Regions from separate parts of the Mesorhizobium subarcticum genome, predicted to be linked through region 1. Evidence: riboswitches for the same ligand, from Rfam matches in the RefSeq annotation. Region 1 holds a riboswitch; the other holds the start of a gene.

Region 1 (7,823 bases):
AGGCGCTGGTGGAGGACAAGCAGACGACCTCCGCCAAGGCGGCTGACGACGCCCACGCCGACATCTATGGCGAGGACGGTGCGCTCCTGTCGTCCTTCCTGGCGCAGATCGGCGCGGCCATTGCCGATCGCGACACGCTGGCGCTGAAGCGCGAAGTCGACGATCTGCACCAGTCGGAACTCGGCGATCTCATCGAGGCGCTACATCCCGAACAGCGTCGCGCCCTGGTCGAGCTTCTGGGCGCCGATTTCGACTTTTCGGCGCTCACCGAGGTCGACGAGGCGATCCGCCGCGACATCGTCGATCATCTGCCCAACGCGCAGATCGCCCAGGGCGTGCAGGAGCTCGATACCGACGACGCGGTCTACATTCTCGAAGACCTTGAAAAGGAAGACCAGGACGAGATCCTGTCGCAGCTGCCGTTCACCGAACGGATCAGGCTGCGCCGTTCGCTTGACTATCCCGAAGAGACCGCCGGGCGGCGCATGCAGACGGAGTTCGTCGCGGTGCCGCCGTTCTGGACCATCGGCCAGACCATCGACTATATGCGCGAGGACAAGAACCTGCCTGAGCGCTTCAGCCAGATCTTCGTCATCGATCCGACCTTCAAGCTGCTCGGGGCGATCGACCTTGACCAGATCCTGCGCACCAAGCGCACGGTCAAGGTTGGAGAGGTCATGCACGAGACGCGCCATCTCATTCCGGCCACCATGGACCAGGAAGAGGCGGCGCGCGAATTCGAACAGTACGATCTTCTCTCCGCTGCCGTCGTCGACGAGAATGAGCGGCTCGTCGGCGTGCTGACCATCGACGATGTCGTCGACGTCATCCAGCAGGAGGCCGAAGAGGATCTGCTGCGCATGGGCGGCGTCGGCGACGAAGAGCTTTCCGACAGCATTTTTTCGACCTCGCGCTCGCGCGTTCCCTGGCTGCTGATCAATCTGTTGACGGCATTCCTGGCGGCTTCGGTGATCAGCCTGTTCGACCGCACGATCGAGCACATCGTGGCGCTTGCCGTGCTGATGCCGATCGTCGCCGGCATGGGCGGCAATGCCGGCTCGCAGACCATGACCGTCACCGTGCGGGCGCTGGCGACCAGGAATATCGACATCTACAATGTCGGCCGCATCATCCGCCGCGAAATGGGCGTCGGCTTCATCAACGGCATCATCTTCGCTGTCCTGATCGGCATCGTCGCGGCGGCCTGGTTCCAAGATCGCAATCTGGGCGGCATCATCGCGGTGGCGATGATCATCAACATGTTCGTGGCAGCACTTGCCGGCATCCTGATCCCGCTGCTGCTCGACCGGTTCAAGATCGATCCGGCGGTTGCTTCGGCTGTCTTCGTCACCACGGTCACCGATGTCGTCGGCTTCTTTGCCTTCCTCGGTCTCGCCACATGGTGGTTCGCCGTGCCGTGAAGGCGCGGTAGCACCTCGATTGACTTTTACGTAAATGCCGTGCGAGGCTTGCGGGGGGTGCCATGTCAATTCCGCCATGGCACGGGTTTGGTTCGGGACGGAAGGGCGCGCCGCATTGGCGATCGCCTTGAATTCCGGCGTGCGGGAGTGACAATGCGGGAATATTATTCGATCACCGAGCTGACCCGCGAATTCGACGTGTCGACGCGGACGCTGCGTTTCTATGAGGACGAGGGGCTGGTGCAGCCGGTGCGGCGTGGCCGCACGCGGCTGTTTCGCCCGTCCGACCGCCATCTCATCCGGCAGATCATGCGGGGAAAGAGGCTCGGCTTCTCGATCAACGAGATCCGCGAAATCATCCAGATGTACAAGGAACCGCCCGGCGAGGTCGGTCAACTCAAGCTGATGATCAAGCGCATCGAGGAAAAGCGTGAGGATTTAAGGCAAAAGCGTCGCGACCTCGAGGAGACGCTGGCCGAACTCGACCAGGCCGAGGAATCCTGCGTCGAGCGGCTGGTGGAGCTCGGCGTCAACACCTGAGCCGCTGTTCAAATCCAGCGCCGCACCCGTTTGGCGTAGTCCCGGTATTTCTTGCCGAACTTCGCCGCCAGGATCTTTTCCTCGCCCTCGATGGCGACCTTCTGCGTGACGAAGGCGGCAATGAAGGCAAACAGGAAGAACCAGGCTATCCCCGAGACAAAGGCGACACCGATCAGCATCAGCGTCAACCCCAGATAGATCGGGTTGCGGGTGATGCCGAATGGGCCTGAGGTGACGAGGTGGTCGGGCAAGGCGGTCGGACTGAGCGTGGTCTTTGCCCGCATCATGGTGCGGATGGCGGTGACCCAGAGTGCCGCTGCGCCGAACAGCACCACCCAGCCGGCGGCGAACAGCAGGTCGCCCAGCAGGTCGCCGATCCAGGGCAGGGGATAGAGCATGCCGAGGATGACGCTGATGGCGATTGCCGCGGCGTAGATCACCGGTGGCCAAGGTATTACCCCGGGCTTCGGCTGGGTTTCGGTCATTGCGTTCCTCCCTCGTCCACCTTGTCTTCGGTCTGGGCCGTGCAACTGGCGGCCAGATCGCCCAGATGCGCCCGGAATTCCGCAGTCTGGTCGTTGTTGTAGAGCCGATCAAGAGAGCCTTCGCCCTGCAGCGTCGTCAGCATGCAGCCGCAATAGCTCGAACAGAAGGTCGCGTTGCGCGTCTGTTCGCACGACACTTGGCAGGTTTTCAGAAACTCCACCTGCGGGGTTTCGGCGGGGGCGGGCATCACCTGCGAAAACAGCCAGACGCAGCCGAACAGTATCGGTTGGTGGATCAGGTAGAAGGCAAGGCTGTGCCGGCCGATGAAGAGCAATGGATTGGCCCAGCGGCCGGGCTTAAGGCTCGCCAGCCGCTCCAGCAGACCCGAGGTGGAGGCAAGCTCGGCCACTGCGAGGCCGGCAAGCACCACGCCGAACCACGGGAACAGCGGCACGTAGTCGTTGGAGCGCGGATTGATGGCCGAGAGGCCGACCCACCACAGCCAGGGATGATCGAAGGATTCCAGGCTGACATAGAAGGGCACCACGATAATCGCCGCCGCTACCAGCAAGGTGAGCAGTGCCGGCAGGCGCAGGAAGGCGAGGCCGAGCAGGCTTGCCAGCGCTATCTCGTGCAGGATGCCGAAGAAGATGAAACCGCCCGGCGTAACGAACCAGGTGACTGCAGATATGGCAATCGCCGCCACGGCGACCATGGCGAAGCGTTTCCAGAAGCCGGTCCAGCGGATCTGTCTGCCGTGAGCGAGGAACAGGCTGACGCCGACCAGGAACAGGAAGGTTGAGGCGATGCAGCGCGCGTAGATCTTCCACCCGCCGAAAGCGGTCAGGCCGGGATCGGTGTAGTGAAAATTCTCCAGGTCCCAGGTGAAATGGTAGCTCGCCATGGCCAGCAGTGCGATGCCGCGCACGATGTCGATGGCGACGATGCGCCTGGATGGCTCCGGAACGGGTGGGGTCGGCGTATGGATGGTCATGGTCTCGCGATCTGATTCAGCCCTGCCTGAGGACTATCACGGTTGGGCGGGACAGAAGAAGGCCGGGGCATCGGATCAAACGACACTTTGGGCCAGAGCCGGGAAGCCTTTGACCGGTTTCGCTTTTTGCCGGTTACGCGTCGGTTTCCTCTTAATCGCCGGGGAATGGCCACGGCAGATTTGACCGGTGATTCTGCTTTGGGGAAGCAATGTCCACCCATGTGCGCCATCCGATCTGGCTCCCGGCCCTCAAGGCCGCGGATGCGCGCACCTTCGCCTCGCTCTACGCGGTCGAATCCTTTGCCCGCGCCACGGTGTCGAGCGTCATCCCGATTCAGGCCTACGAAATCCTCCACAACGAGCAGATCGTCTCGATCCTCTACACGGTTGTGGCGATGATGGGCCTGTCGGTGACCTTGTTCATGCCGATGCTGATCCGCCGTTTCGCCCGGCGTTGGGTCTATACGGCAGGCGCCTGCCTGCTCGCCATCGGCTCGCTGTTCTTCGTCACCCACACGCTTGCCGGGCAAATCGCCGGCATGCTGTGCCGTGTCATGGGCGCCAGCGCGCTCTCGATCACGCTCAACCTCTACATCATGGATCACATCCGCAAGACCGACTTCATGCAGGCCGAATCGCTGCGCATGGCGTGGTCGATGTTTGCCTGGACCGGGGGGCCGACGCTCGGCATTTTTCTCTACGCGCATTTCGGCATCTATGCCGCGCATGGCGCGGTGGCCGTGTTTGCGATGGCTTTGCTGGCGCTGTTCTGGTTCTATAGGCTGAGCGACAACCAGTCGATCCAGCCTGGCAAGACACGACCGGCCAATCCGCTCGCCAATATCGGCCGTTTCGTCGCACAGCCGAGGCTGAGGCTGGCGTGGCTGATCGCCTTCGGCCGCTCCTGTTTCTGGTCGACGTTCTTCGTCTATGGGCCGCTGTTCATGGTCATCACCGGGCAGGGCGCTATTGTCGGCGGCCTCTTGGTCTCGGCCGGCAACGCACTGTTGTTCATGGCCATCTTCTGGGGCAAGGCCGGAAAACGGTTTGGCGGCCGGCGCACCATGACCTTTGCCTATTTCGCCATGTCGGCCATGCTGCTGGCCGCGGGCACGGTGGGAGCGACTGCGCCGTTGTTGACCGGGGCTTTCCTGCTTGGTGGCGCGTTCTTTACCATCGCGCTGGACGCATTGGGTTCGACCGCCTTCATGCGCTCGGTGCGCTCCTATGAGCGGGCGCAGATGGCGGCGGTCTACCGCACCTATCTCGATTTTTCCGAGCTGACGCCGCCGCTGGTCTATTCCGTCGTGCTGATCTTCTTCGGGCTGGGCTCGGTGTTCATCACGCTCAGCCTGCTCGCGGCGGTGTGCGGCTTCGTGACGTGGCGCTATCTGCCGAAGTCCCTGTGAGGATCAGGCAGAAAGCGCTGCGTGCCGCTCACGCACCCAGTTGTGGAAGCGGTGCAACTCATACTCCTCGGGCATCAGCACGCCGGCTTCGTGGCGCATCGAGCGCAGGCCCCTCTGGTTGACCTCGCAGATACCGGCATCCTCTTCCAGCACCTGCGTGCCGAAGGCGACGATGTTGTCGATGTCGGTTGCCGGGTCGCTGAGCGCCTCGGGCGTGAACAGCCATTCGGCGACAAGCTCCGTCTGTTCGGGACCGAGCGGCACCAGCCGCACGGTCCTGACATAATCGACATGACCGACAATGAACATCGAGGGCAGGCTGGTGGCGTAGGTCTGGCCGGCGGCACGTTCGGCTGGTGTCAGCCCCGGGAAAACCGGTCCATGGGCCTGGCCATCGCGCGACCAGGTCTCGGCGCCGGTGCGCAGGCCGCCGGAAAACTCCGGCGCGTCATTGTCGGCATGGCGCACCCATTCAGGATCATCATGCCGGCTCATCAGGCCGCGGCCATAGATCGGCACCAGCCGCGAAAGGTCCTTGTGGACGCCCGGGCAATGCAGGCACTCGTTGAAGTTTTCCCAAAAAATCTTCCAGTTGCAGTTCATCACCTTGCGCAGCACATGGCCTGAGACCAGCGCTTCCAGCGGCCAGTTGCCGAGATTGCCGGAGGCAGGGTCGAAGGATGCCTGCGCGGAGCCTGCCGCGTCTTCCTGCAAATTGATGAAGACGAAGCCCCGCCACACCGAAAGGGCGACGCGATAGAGCGGATGGTCGGCCTTGTCGAAACCATCAGGCAGCGATTTCGACGGTACGCGCACGAGGTCGCCGCGCAGCGAATAGGACCAGGCATGGTAGGGGCAGGTGATCAATCGTGCCTTCAGGCGGCCTTCGCTCTCCTGGCACAGCTGCGAGCCGCGATGCCGGCAGGTGTTGTGGAAGGCGCGCAGCTCGCCAGTGTCATCGCGCAGCACGACGATGTCCTGCGTGCCGATGCGGAATCGGCGGAAGGCCAGCGGCTGGGCGAGATCGGCCTCGCGACAGACCAGCAGCCAGTTTTTGTACCAGATGGCATCGAGGTCGCGCTGATAGGCCGCTGCATCCCAATATGCCGAGGAAGGCAGCGTCGCTTCGGCCCGGGTCAGGCCGTTATAGGGATCGCGCTCGCTGGCATTGGGCTGCATGGCTGGCTTCCTGTGAAGAGGCCAGCCGACACCCGGCCATGACAATTGTCAATTGTCGCGCCGATGATCCCTCTGGCATGGCGCAATCGCGCTGATTGCCGGCGGAATTTGGTTTGCCGCGTGTCGTGATTTTCCCTATAGTCACACAGTCGTCGGTTCCGTTTTGGAGCCAAGAGGGAATGCGGTGCGGGCTGAATTGTTGCCCAATGCCGTGGCTGCCCCCGCAACTGTGTGCGGTAGTCCTCTCCATATGCCACTGAAGATTCGTCTTCGGGAAGGTGGAGAAGGGCGCTGATCCGCGAGCCAGGAGACCTGCCGACGACGGCAAAACTGACAGGCCCTCGGGTGGAGGGCGAAAGGACAAGATATGACTACTGCTTCGGTCTCCCTCGGCGCCTCCGTCTCCTCGCAGTCGCGCTTCATGCAGCTGGCGCTCGCCGCGCTGCTCGGCACGTTCATCATCGGGTTTGTCGGCTTCTCGCATATCGATGCGGTCCACAATGCCGGTCATGACAACCGCCATTCGATGGCGTTTCCCTGCCACTGACGAGGATCGGACATCATGAATCTGTTTCGCAACGTCGTGTTCATCGCGGCGATCGCAGGGCTCGTGGCCGGGGTTGTTCTCGCCTGCATGCAGGCCTTCGCAACCGACCCTCTCATCCTCCAGGCCGAAGTTTACGAAAAGGCCGGCGCCGGCCATCAGCACGACCATGCCGCGGCACCGGCCGAGAACGCGGCTGGCACCAATGCCGCCAGCAGCACCGCGCCCGCCGCAAACACCATGAGCATGGCGCCAGCCGCCGCGACTGCGCCCGAACATGAGGATGAGGGCTGGGAGCCTGCCGACGGCTTCGAGCGTCACGCATACAGTGCGGTTTTCAATGTCGCCACCGGCATCGGCTTTGCGCTGATCCTGGTTGCGGTTTCCGAATTTGCTGGCGGCATCGGCAATTGGCGCCAGGGCGTGTTCTGGGGGTTGGCTGGTTTCGCCGTGTTCACGCTGGCGCCCGGTCTTGGGCTGCAGCCCGAACTGCCGGCGATGCCTGCGGCCGATCTCTTGCCGCGCCAGATCTGGTGGACGGCAACGGCAGCGGCGACAGCGATCGGTCTCGCTTTGATTGCTTTCCGCAGATCGCTGCCGCTGGTGATCCTGGCAGTGGCGTTGATCATCGCACCGCACATCGTCGGCGCACCACAGCCCGACAGCTTCGAAACGCCGATCCCGGAAGGCCTGCACCACCAGTTCGTGGTGGCGGTGACATTGACCAATCTGGTTTTCTGGCTGGTGCTCGGCGCTGTCGTCGGCGTGGTGCGTGGACGCTTCACCGGCACCGCGAGCAGCCTGCGCGACAGCTTTGCCTGATCGCGGCAAGCTGACCTTCATCATCGGTGGCGCGCGCTCCGGAAAGAGCGCGCACGCCGAAATTCTTGTGACGGCCTCGCGCTCACCATGGGCCTATATAGCCACAGCGCAAGCCTATGACGACGAGATGCGCGAGCGCATCGCACTGCATCGCTCGCGGCGCGGCGAGGGCTGGATAACCGTCGACGCACCGCTCGATCTCGCCGGCGCGCTCGAGGCCTTGCCCGACAACCAGCCGGTGCTTGTCGACTGCCTGACGCTGTGGCTGACCAATCACATGCTGGCCGATCACGATCTTGAGCTCGAATGCCGGCGGCTGACGAACGTGCTGTCGCGGCCGCGCGGGCCGTGGTTCGTGGTGTCGAATGAAGTCGGCCAAGGCATCGTGCCCGACAATGCCCTGGCGCGCCGGTTTCGCGACGACGCCG
Region 2 (7,823 bases), 3.1 Mb from region 1:
CCGCCAGCAATATTACCTGCACAATTTCCTGGCCGAACAGCCCGACCTCAACTTTCACAACCGCGAGGTCCAGGACGCGCTGCTCGACGTCACCCGCTTCTGGCTGGAGCGCGGCGTCGACGGTTTCCGCCTCGACACGATCAATTTCTACTTCCACAGCCAGGGCCTGGAAAACAATCCGCCACTGCCGCCGGAAGAGCGCAACGACCAGACCGCGCCGGCGGTCAATCCCTACAACTACCAGGATCACATCTACGACAAGAGCCGGCCGGAAAACCTCGGCTTCCTCGAACGCTTCCGCGCCCTGCTCGACGAGTATCCGGCGACCGCCGCGGTCGGCGAAGTCGGCGATTCGCAGCGCGGGCTGGAAGTGGTGGCAGCCTATACCGCCGGCGGCAAGCGCGTGCACATGTGCTATTCCTTCGACTTCCTGGCGCCGGAAAAGATCAGTGCCGGCAAGGTCCGCTCAGTGCTGGAGGCCTTCGGCAAGGTCGCCAGCGACGGCTGGTCGTGCTGGGCGTTTTCCAACCATGACGTGATGCGCCCGGCCTCGCGCTGGGCTGCCAATGAGGCCGACCCTACGGCCTATCTCAAGGTGATCTCGGCGCTGCTGATGTCACTGCGCGGCTCGGTCTGCATCTACCAGGGCGAGGAGCTCGGGCTCGGCGAGGCCGATCTGCGCTTCGAGGATCTACAGGATCCCTATGGCATCCGCTTCTGGCCGGAATTCAAGGGCCGTGATGGCTGCCGCACGCCCATGGTGTGGGATGACGGCGCCAAAAATGGCGGCTTCTCCCAGGCAAAGCCCTGGTTGCCGGTGCCGGCCAAGCATCTGTCGCAGGCAGTCAATATCCAGCAGGGCGACCAGGCTTCGCTGCTCGAGCACTACCGGCGCTTCCTCACCTTCCGCCGCGCCCATCCGGCGCTGGCCAAGGGAGATATCACCTTCATCGAAAGCCAGGGCGACACCGTCGCCTTCACCCGCGGCGCCGGCAATGAGCAGATCGTCTGTGCCTTCAACCTCGGCGCCAAGCCGGCGAAAGTTGACCTTGGTAACCGGCCGCTGCAACCTTTGCCGGGACACGGGTTTTCCGGGCAGGCGAGCACCGGTTCGATCGAACTCGGCGGCTACGGCGCCTGGTTCGGACGCATCGACTGAAATCTTTGAGGACATCACTGGGAGGAAACCAATGGCCGATGTCAATTTGAGACAAGTGAAGAAGTCCTACGGCAATCTGAACATTCTCCACGGCATCGACCTCGATATCAAATCGGGCGAGTTCATCGTCTTCGTCGGTCCGTCGGGCTGCGGCAAGTCGACCTTGCTGCGATCGATCGCCGGCCTCGAGGAAATCACTTCAGGCGAGCTCAAGATCGATGGCGAGGTGGTCAACGACGTGCCCCCGTCGAAACGCGGCATCGCCATGGTGTTCCAGTCCTATGCGCTCTATCCGCATATGACCGTCTACGACAACATGGCGTTCTCGATGAAGATCGGCAAGGAGAACAAGGCCGAGATCGACCGGCGCGTGAAACAGGCAGCCGAAATCCTGCAGCTGACCAAATATCTCTACCGGCTGCCCAAGGCGATGTCGGGCGGCCAGCGCCAGCGCGTCGCCATCGGCCGCGCCATCGTGCGCAACCCAAAGGTGTTCCTGTTCGATGAACCGCTGTCGAACCTTGACGCCGCACTGCGCGTCGCTACCCGCATCGAGATCGCCAAGCTCAAGGAATCGATGCCGGCCACGACCATGATCTACGTCACCCACGACCAGGTCGAGGCGATGACGCTGGCAGACCGCATCGTCGTGCTCAAGGACGGCCATATCGAGCAGGTTGGCACGCCGATGGATCTCTACAAGAAGCCCGGCAATCTGTTCGTCGCCCAGTTCATTGGCTCGCCGGCCATGAACATCCTGCCGGCGACCATCGAACAGACCGGCACGCCGACCGTGGTCAGCCATGTCGGCGGGCGCAAGGCCACGGTGACGATTACCACGCCCGCCTCGGCGAAGGGTGCGGCCGTGAGCTTCGGCGTGCGGCCGGAAGACCTGATTGTCGCCATCGGCACGGAGTATCTGTTCGAAGGAACGGTCGATTATGTCGAGCAACTCGGTGAGGTACAGCTGGTCTATGTCGACATTGGCCGCGCCGACCTGCCACTGGTGACCAAGCTGCCGGGCAATGTCGAGGTCAAGCGCGGCTCGACATTGCGGCTCAGTGCCAATGGCGAAGACCTGCACATCTTCGATGCGGACGGACATTCCTTCGCGCTCCAGAAACCGGAAGCAAAGGCAGCCTGAAGCGGCCAGGCCCGCTGGATCAAGGCACAAAAAAGAGCGGCGGGCCAGGCCCGCCGCTCTTTTTTGGATCGACTTTGGCTGTTAGTGGCCGAAGAGGTTCCGGTCGCTGCCCTGGGGCGCCGACTTCTGCACGTCGCCCGACGAGTTGAGCAGCTTGTAGACGGGCGAGCCGTTTTCGCGGATCGAACCCGTACGCGAGTTGTCAACCGAAGTCGCAGCAGGCGGGTTGGCGCTATTGGCGTTGTAGTTGTCGCTGCCGGCGAAAGCGCTGCCGGAAATGGCCAGAACAGCGGCGGCAGCAAGAATGATCTTCTTCATTTCAAGTCTCCTGAATTTCAAGTTTCAACAGAGCGGCAGGCAAGCCCACCGCTCCGGAGGATCGGCTGTTAGTGGCCGAAGAGGTTGCGGTCGGCACCCGTGGCAGGCGTCTGAGCAGCCGGTTCCGACTTCTTGACCGAAGCGGTGTACGAGCTGTCGACAGCAGCAGTGGCTGCAGGGGCATTCGAGCCGTAGTGGTCGCTACCAGCGAAGGCGCTGCCGGAAATCGCCAGAAGGGCGGCGGCAGTGAGAATGATCTTTTTCATTTTAAGTACTCCAGTATTTTTGCTGTCCGTCTAGCGGCGTGTCTTGGGATGAAATCGCGTCGTTCGGACAGCCCCGATGTGGGTGAGCCGTCTGCCGGATTCCAATCACGAAGTTGTTCCGTCTGGGCCATGATTTTACATCTTGTAATTTTAATAAGCATGCCGATCATCTTTTTTTGTGTATTTAATACAATTACTTAAATAAACATGCCGACCCACTCACCGAGTGTATCCGGGCGTCAGCGTTCACACCGTCCTGCACGCATTGTCAACAGAAACGAACCGTTCGGTTCGATTTTAGAAGTTGCTAATAGTCACTTTTCGATACCGTTGGCCTGTTTTCCCCGCGCCAGGAGCCGAAAAAGAGACGATTCGAAACGGCACAGATTGCTAGCCAGACCGGATCTCAGCTGTTCAATCGCTGGCCGGAGCGTTTCGTCCGGCGTGTCGCGCCGCATGGATACGATGTCGCTTTCATGCCGATGTCGCGATCGTTGCCGTGGTTAGATCATGGCATCTCAGGTGCCGCTTCGTGACGACGGGGCGGAGAATTGGGAAGCCGGTCAAAGTCCGGCGCTGCCCCCGCAACGGTGGTGGAGTTCAAGTCGCAACGGGAGACCACTGGGCGAAAGCCTGGGAAGGTGTCGCGACCGTCCGCAAGGACACTCCAGAGCCCGGAAACCAGCCCGAGATATTTGAACTCGACTGATCGCGGTGGGCGGTCAAGAGGCGGATGGTGCATGCCCGGCTTCCGCCGGCCTGCGTCCGGTCCTTCCTCCGTCACCACCAGTTCAGTCCTTGAAGTATGAGGACAGGACATGGATGCTCGCAACGACATGCTGAGGCTCTTGAACAGCCGCAGGGACGGGTTCTCGCTCGAACAACCCTTCTACACCGACCCGGACTACTTCAAGCTGGACATGGAGCTGATCTGGTATCGCGACTGGCTGTTCATCGGCCATGATTGCGAACTGCCGAAGCCCGGCAGCTTCATCACCGTGCAGATCGGCGACTATCCGGTCGTGCTGGTGCGCGACCAGCAGGGCAAGATCAACGCTTTCCACAATTCCTGCCGCCATCGCGGCAGCCGTGTCTGCAACACCGACAAGGGCACCGCCGCCAAACTGGTCTGCCCCTATCACCAGTGGACCTATGAGCTGGACGGCCGCCTGCTGTTCGCCCGCCAGATGGCCGACGGTTTCGACAAGAGCCAGTTCAGCCTGAAGCCGGTCGCCTGCGAAAGTGTCGCCGGCTACATCTTCATCTGTTTGGCAAAGGAGCCGGCCGACTTCGCACCGATGCGGGCGATGATCGAACCCTATCTCAAGCCACACCGGCTGGGCGAGGCGAAGGTCGCCTTCGAGAGCACCATTGTCGAGAAGGGCAACTGGAAACTCGTCTGGGAAAACAACCGCGAATGCTACCATTGCGCCGGTAACCACCCGGAACTCTGCAAGACCTTCCCGGAAGCACCGACCGTGACCGGCGTGCAAGGCGCCGACAGCGATCCCGAAATGCTGGCGCACTGGGCGAAATGCGAGGCCGCCAGCCTGCCGAGCAAGTTCCGCATCGATCCGGCCGGACAATACCGCGCCACGCGCGCACCGCTGCTGCGCGATGCGGTCAGTTACACGATGACCGGCAAGCGCGCGGTGAAGAAGAACCTGTCCGACAGCGTCTCGGCCGACCGCATCGGCACCTTGATGCACTATCACTACCCGACGACGTGGAACCACATCCTCATCGACCATGCCGTTACTTTCCGCGTGCTGCCGATCAGCGCCACGGAAACCGCGGTGACAACCAAATGGCTGGTGCACAAGGATGCGGTCGAGGGCGTCGACTACGATCTCGCCGAGCTCATCCATGTCTGGACCGAGACAAACGACCAGGACCGCCGCATCGTCGAGGAAAACGCCTTTGGCATCCTGTCGCCGGCCTATGAACCCGGCCCCTATTCGGAGCTGCATGAGGGCGGCGTGATCCAGTTCGTCGACTGGTACGCGCGCTTCATCGGTCCGCGCCTTGCCGAAGGCGGCCGGCCGGCGCTGCGCAGCGTGGCTTGAGAGGTTAAGGAATGAACGCGATGACTGACCTTGGCCTTTATCGCCATCTCGATCAGATGGCGCCCTGGAACGACAGGCTCCAGGTGCTGGAAGTGATCGGCGTCAGCGACGAGGCGCCTGACGTGAAGACCTTCACCTTTCGCTCCGACAACCAGACCTGGTTCCGCTACAAGCCGGGCCAGTTCGTGACGCTGGAGCTGCCGGCGCCAGACGGGCCGCTGATGCGCACCTATACGCTGTCGTCGTCGCCGTCACGGCCGTTCTCCATCGCGGTGACGGTGAAGGCGCAGGCAGGCAGCATCGGCACACGCTGGATGTTCGACCATCTGAAGCCCGGCTCGCACGTCAAAGCCTATGGACCGAGTGGCGACTTCTCGCTGCACAGCCATCCGGCGGCCAAATATCTGTTCATCTCGGCCGGTTCGGGCGTGACGCCGATGATGTCGATGCTGCGCTGGCTGAACGACTGCGCGCCATGGACCGATGTCGGCTTCGTCAATTGCGCACGGCGCGCCGAAGAGATCATCTTCCGCAAGGAGCTCGAACTGCTCGGCGGCCATATGCCGGGCCTGTCGCTCGGCTTCATGATCGAGGAGCGGTCGAGCCGCGAGGGCTGGTACGGCCATATGGGCCGCATCGACGCCATCCGGCTGCCGCTGCTCGCGCCCGATTTCCGCGAACGTGAAATCTTTTGCTGCGGCCCCGATCCTTTCATGCGTGCCGTGCGTGGCATGCTGGACGCTTCTGGTTTCGACATGACGAAGTATCACCAGGAAAGCTTTGCCGCGCCTGCGGTGGAGGAAATCCCGGCGCCATTCGCAGCGCCGGCGCAAGACGGCGCGGCTGTTCCCTTCGAAGCCGCAACCCCGATCCGGTTCGCGCTTTCGGACGTCGACGCCGAATGCGTCGCCGGCCAGACCGTGCTGCAGACGGCACGTTCTTCGGGCGTGCGGATACCTGCCGCCTGCGAATTCGGTCTGTGCGGAACCTGCAAGGTGAAGAAGGTCTCCGGCGCTGTCGAGATGAGCCACAATGGCGGCATCCTCGATCACGAGATCGATGACGGCTTCATCCTGGCCTGTTGCTCGAAGCCGCTGTCAGCGCTCGAAATCGAAGCGTGATCCACTTGGCGACCAACTGAGTCCCGAAATGCTCGGCGCCTTGCCAGCACCGGTTGCCTTGCCAACAAAGAACCGAGCGTTTACAGGCGTTGTAGGTGAAGCGATCCTGCTGGGGGGCGGAATTGCGGGGCGGGGCGACGATAATGCGTGATTCCAATGTCTATGCGGTTGCGAACAGGGATATTGTCTTCGAATCCTTCGATGGCGAGGCCGTGGTGCTCAACCTTGCGAATGGCAAATATTTCGGCTTCTCAGATTCCGGCAGCAGGGTTTGGCAGGCGCTTTCGTCGGGGATCGATGCCCAGGCCCTGATCGGGCTGGCCGCAGGCGGCTCGACAATAGCTGCGGCCGAACTCGACCACTTCATATCGCAATTGCTCGACCTGGGATTGCTGGCACGTCTGGAAGCGACGGCGCAACCGCTGCCGGGCGAGCTGCCCGCCGAACTTGCCGCCACGAGCGAGCCGCTCCATGTGAGCATTCACGACGACCTCGCCGACCTGATCATTGTGGATCCCATACACGAGGTCGAGGAACCCCTGGGCTGGCCGGCGGTCAAGCAGGCATCCTGACGGGCCGGTTGCGGCTGGGATAGAGGCGCAGGATGCCGCGCGTCACGCTCGAAACCCTGCCGGATTACGCCCGGTATCTCATCACCGCCGCCGAAAGTGTGGCTAAGGATTATCCGGCCACGCGTAAGGTCCAGCTGCCCCGACTGGAACTGATCGCTCATGTCGGTCCCGGGGTGCTTGCGGATGCGTTTGGTCATGCTTTCGTGGAGGCCGCGCAAGACCAGCGGGAATCGCTGGCATGCCGCATCTTCATCGTCCATCCCGGCATCGCCGGCATCCCCGAGCCGGCGCGATGGGGCGACGCGCATTTCACCGAACACGGCTTTGCCGAACGGCTCGCCGAGGCCGGGCTGCGTGGCCATTATTTTCACGATCTGGATTTCTGGCAGGTCTACGATCCGCAACGTCGCACTGGCGTGCAACTGATGGAAGCGGCCGATGCCTTTCCGCCCTGGGAGCCGACAGCGCCGCTGCGGGCATTCCTGCACTGGGAGTATGCGGCGCGCGGCATGCGGCTGACCCATGCCGGCACGCTCGGTGCCAATGGCAAGGGCGTGCTGATCGCCGGTGCGGGCGGCGCCGGCAAATCCGGCACCGTCGCCGCCGGTTTGCTCAACGGGCTGGACAGCGTCGGCGACGACTACGTGCTGATCGATCTTGCCGGCGGCGTGACCGCGCGACCCCTGTTTTCAACGCTGAAACAGGATCCGCGAGGTTTCGCCCGGCTGGGCCTGAAGCAGCGACTGAAGATCGCGAGCCCTTTGAACTGGCAAGGCAAGCACACGTTTCACATTGCCGACATCGCGCCCCGGCCGGTGCCCGCAGCGCTGGACATCGCTGCGCTGGTGGTGCCACATATCGGCGGTGGCGAGACGAGTTCGATCATGCCGGTGTCGCGTCGAGACGCCATGATAGCACTGGCGCCGTCGGGCATCATGCAGATGCCGGGGGAGCGCGAAAGCGGCTTCCGTTTCTTCGGCGACCTCACCCGGCTGCTACCAAGCTACCGTCTGTCCTTGGGAACGCATCCTAAGGAGATCGCCGGCACTGTTGCGGATTTTCTAACGCGGGTTGCCTCGTGAAGTTGAGCGTGATCATGCCTGTCTACAACCGCGAACGCTATGTCGTTTCGGCCTTGCGCTCGCTGGTCCGCCAGGGCGATGCCGCCGATCTCGAC

The links. Region 1 has a riboswitch for cobalamin ahead of ACZYHG_RS19925 (CbtB domain-containing protein). Riboswitches for the same ligand answer to the same signal wherever they lie in the genome.
Region 2: another riboswitch for cobalamin. It lies ahead of ACZYHG_RS04320 (aromatic ring-hydroxylating oxygenase subunit alpha); the one in region 1 lies ahead of ACZYHG_RS19925 (CbtB domain-containing protein).

The regions. Positions count from the first base shown of each region.
Region 1 covers NZ_CM144237.1:4,074,794-4,082,616, forward strand. The annotation lists gene mgtE (magnesium transporter) at 9-1,421, shown strand; gene ACZYHG_RS19900 (MerR family transcriptional regulator) at 1,575-1,961, shown strand; gene ACZYHG_RS19905 (methyltransferase family protein) at 1,970-2,446, opposite strand; gene ACZYHG_RS19910 (acetyltransferase domain-containing protein) at 2,443-3,441, opposite strand; gene ACZYHG_RS19915 (MFS transporter) at 3,651-4,850, shown strand; gene ACZYHG_RS19920 (aromatic ring-hydroxylating oxygenase subunit alpha) at 4,854-6,029, opposite strand; cobalamin riboswitch at 6,166-6,363, shown strand; gene ACZYHG_RS19925 (CbtB domain-containing protein) at 6,397-6,576, shown strand; gene ACZYHG_RS19930 (CbtA family protein) at 6,592-7,395, shown strand; gene cobU (bifunctional adenosylcobinamide kinase/adenosylcobinamide-phosphate guanylyltransferase) at 7,388-7,823, shown strand, end outside.
Region 2 covers NZ_CM144237.1:939,440-947,262, forward strand. The annotation lists gene bglA (beta-galactosidase BglA) at 1-1,159, shown strand, start outside; gene ACZYHG_RS04305 (ABC transporter ATP-binding protein) at 1,191-2,303, shown strand; gene ACZYHG_RS04310 (DUF680 domain-containing protein) at 2,385-2,621, opposite strand; gene ACZYHG_RS04315 (DUF680 domain-containing protein) at 2,690-2,887, opposite strand; cobalamin riboswitch at 3,391-3,591, shown strand; gene ACZYHG_RS04320 (aromatic ring-hydroxylating oxygenase subunit alpha) at 3,706-4,953, shown strand; gene ACZYHG_RS04325 (FAD-binding oxidoreductase) at 4,974-6,074, shown strand; gene ACZYHG_RS04330 (PqqD family peptide modification chaperone) at 6,197-6,646, shown strand; gene ACZYHG_RS04335 (serine kinase) at 6,679-7,728, shown strand; gene ACZYHG_RS04340 (glycosyltransferase family 2 protein) at 7,725-7,823, shown strand, end outside.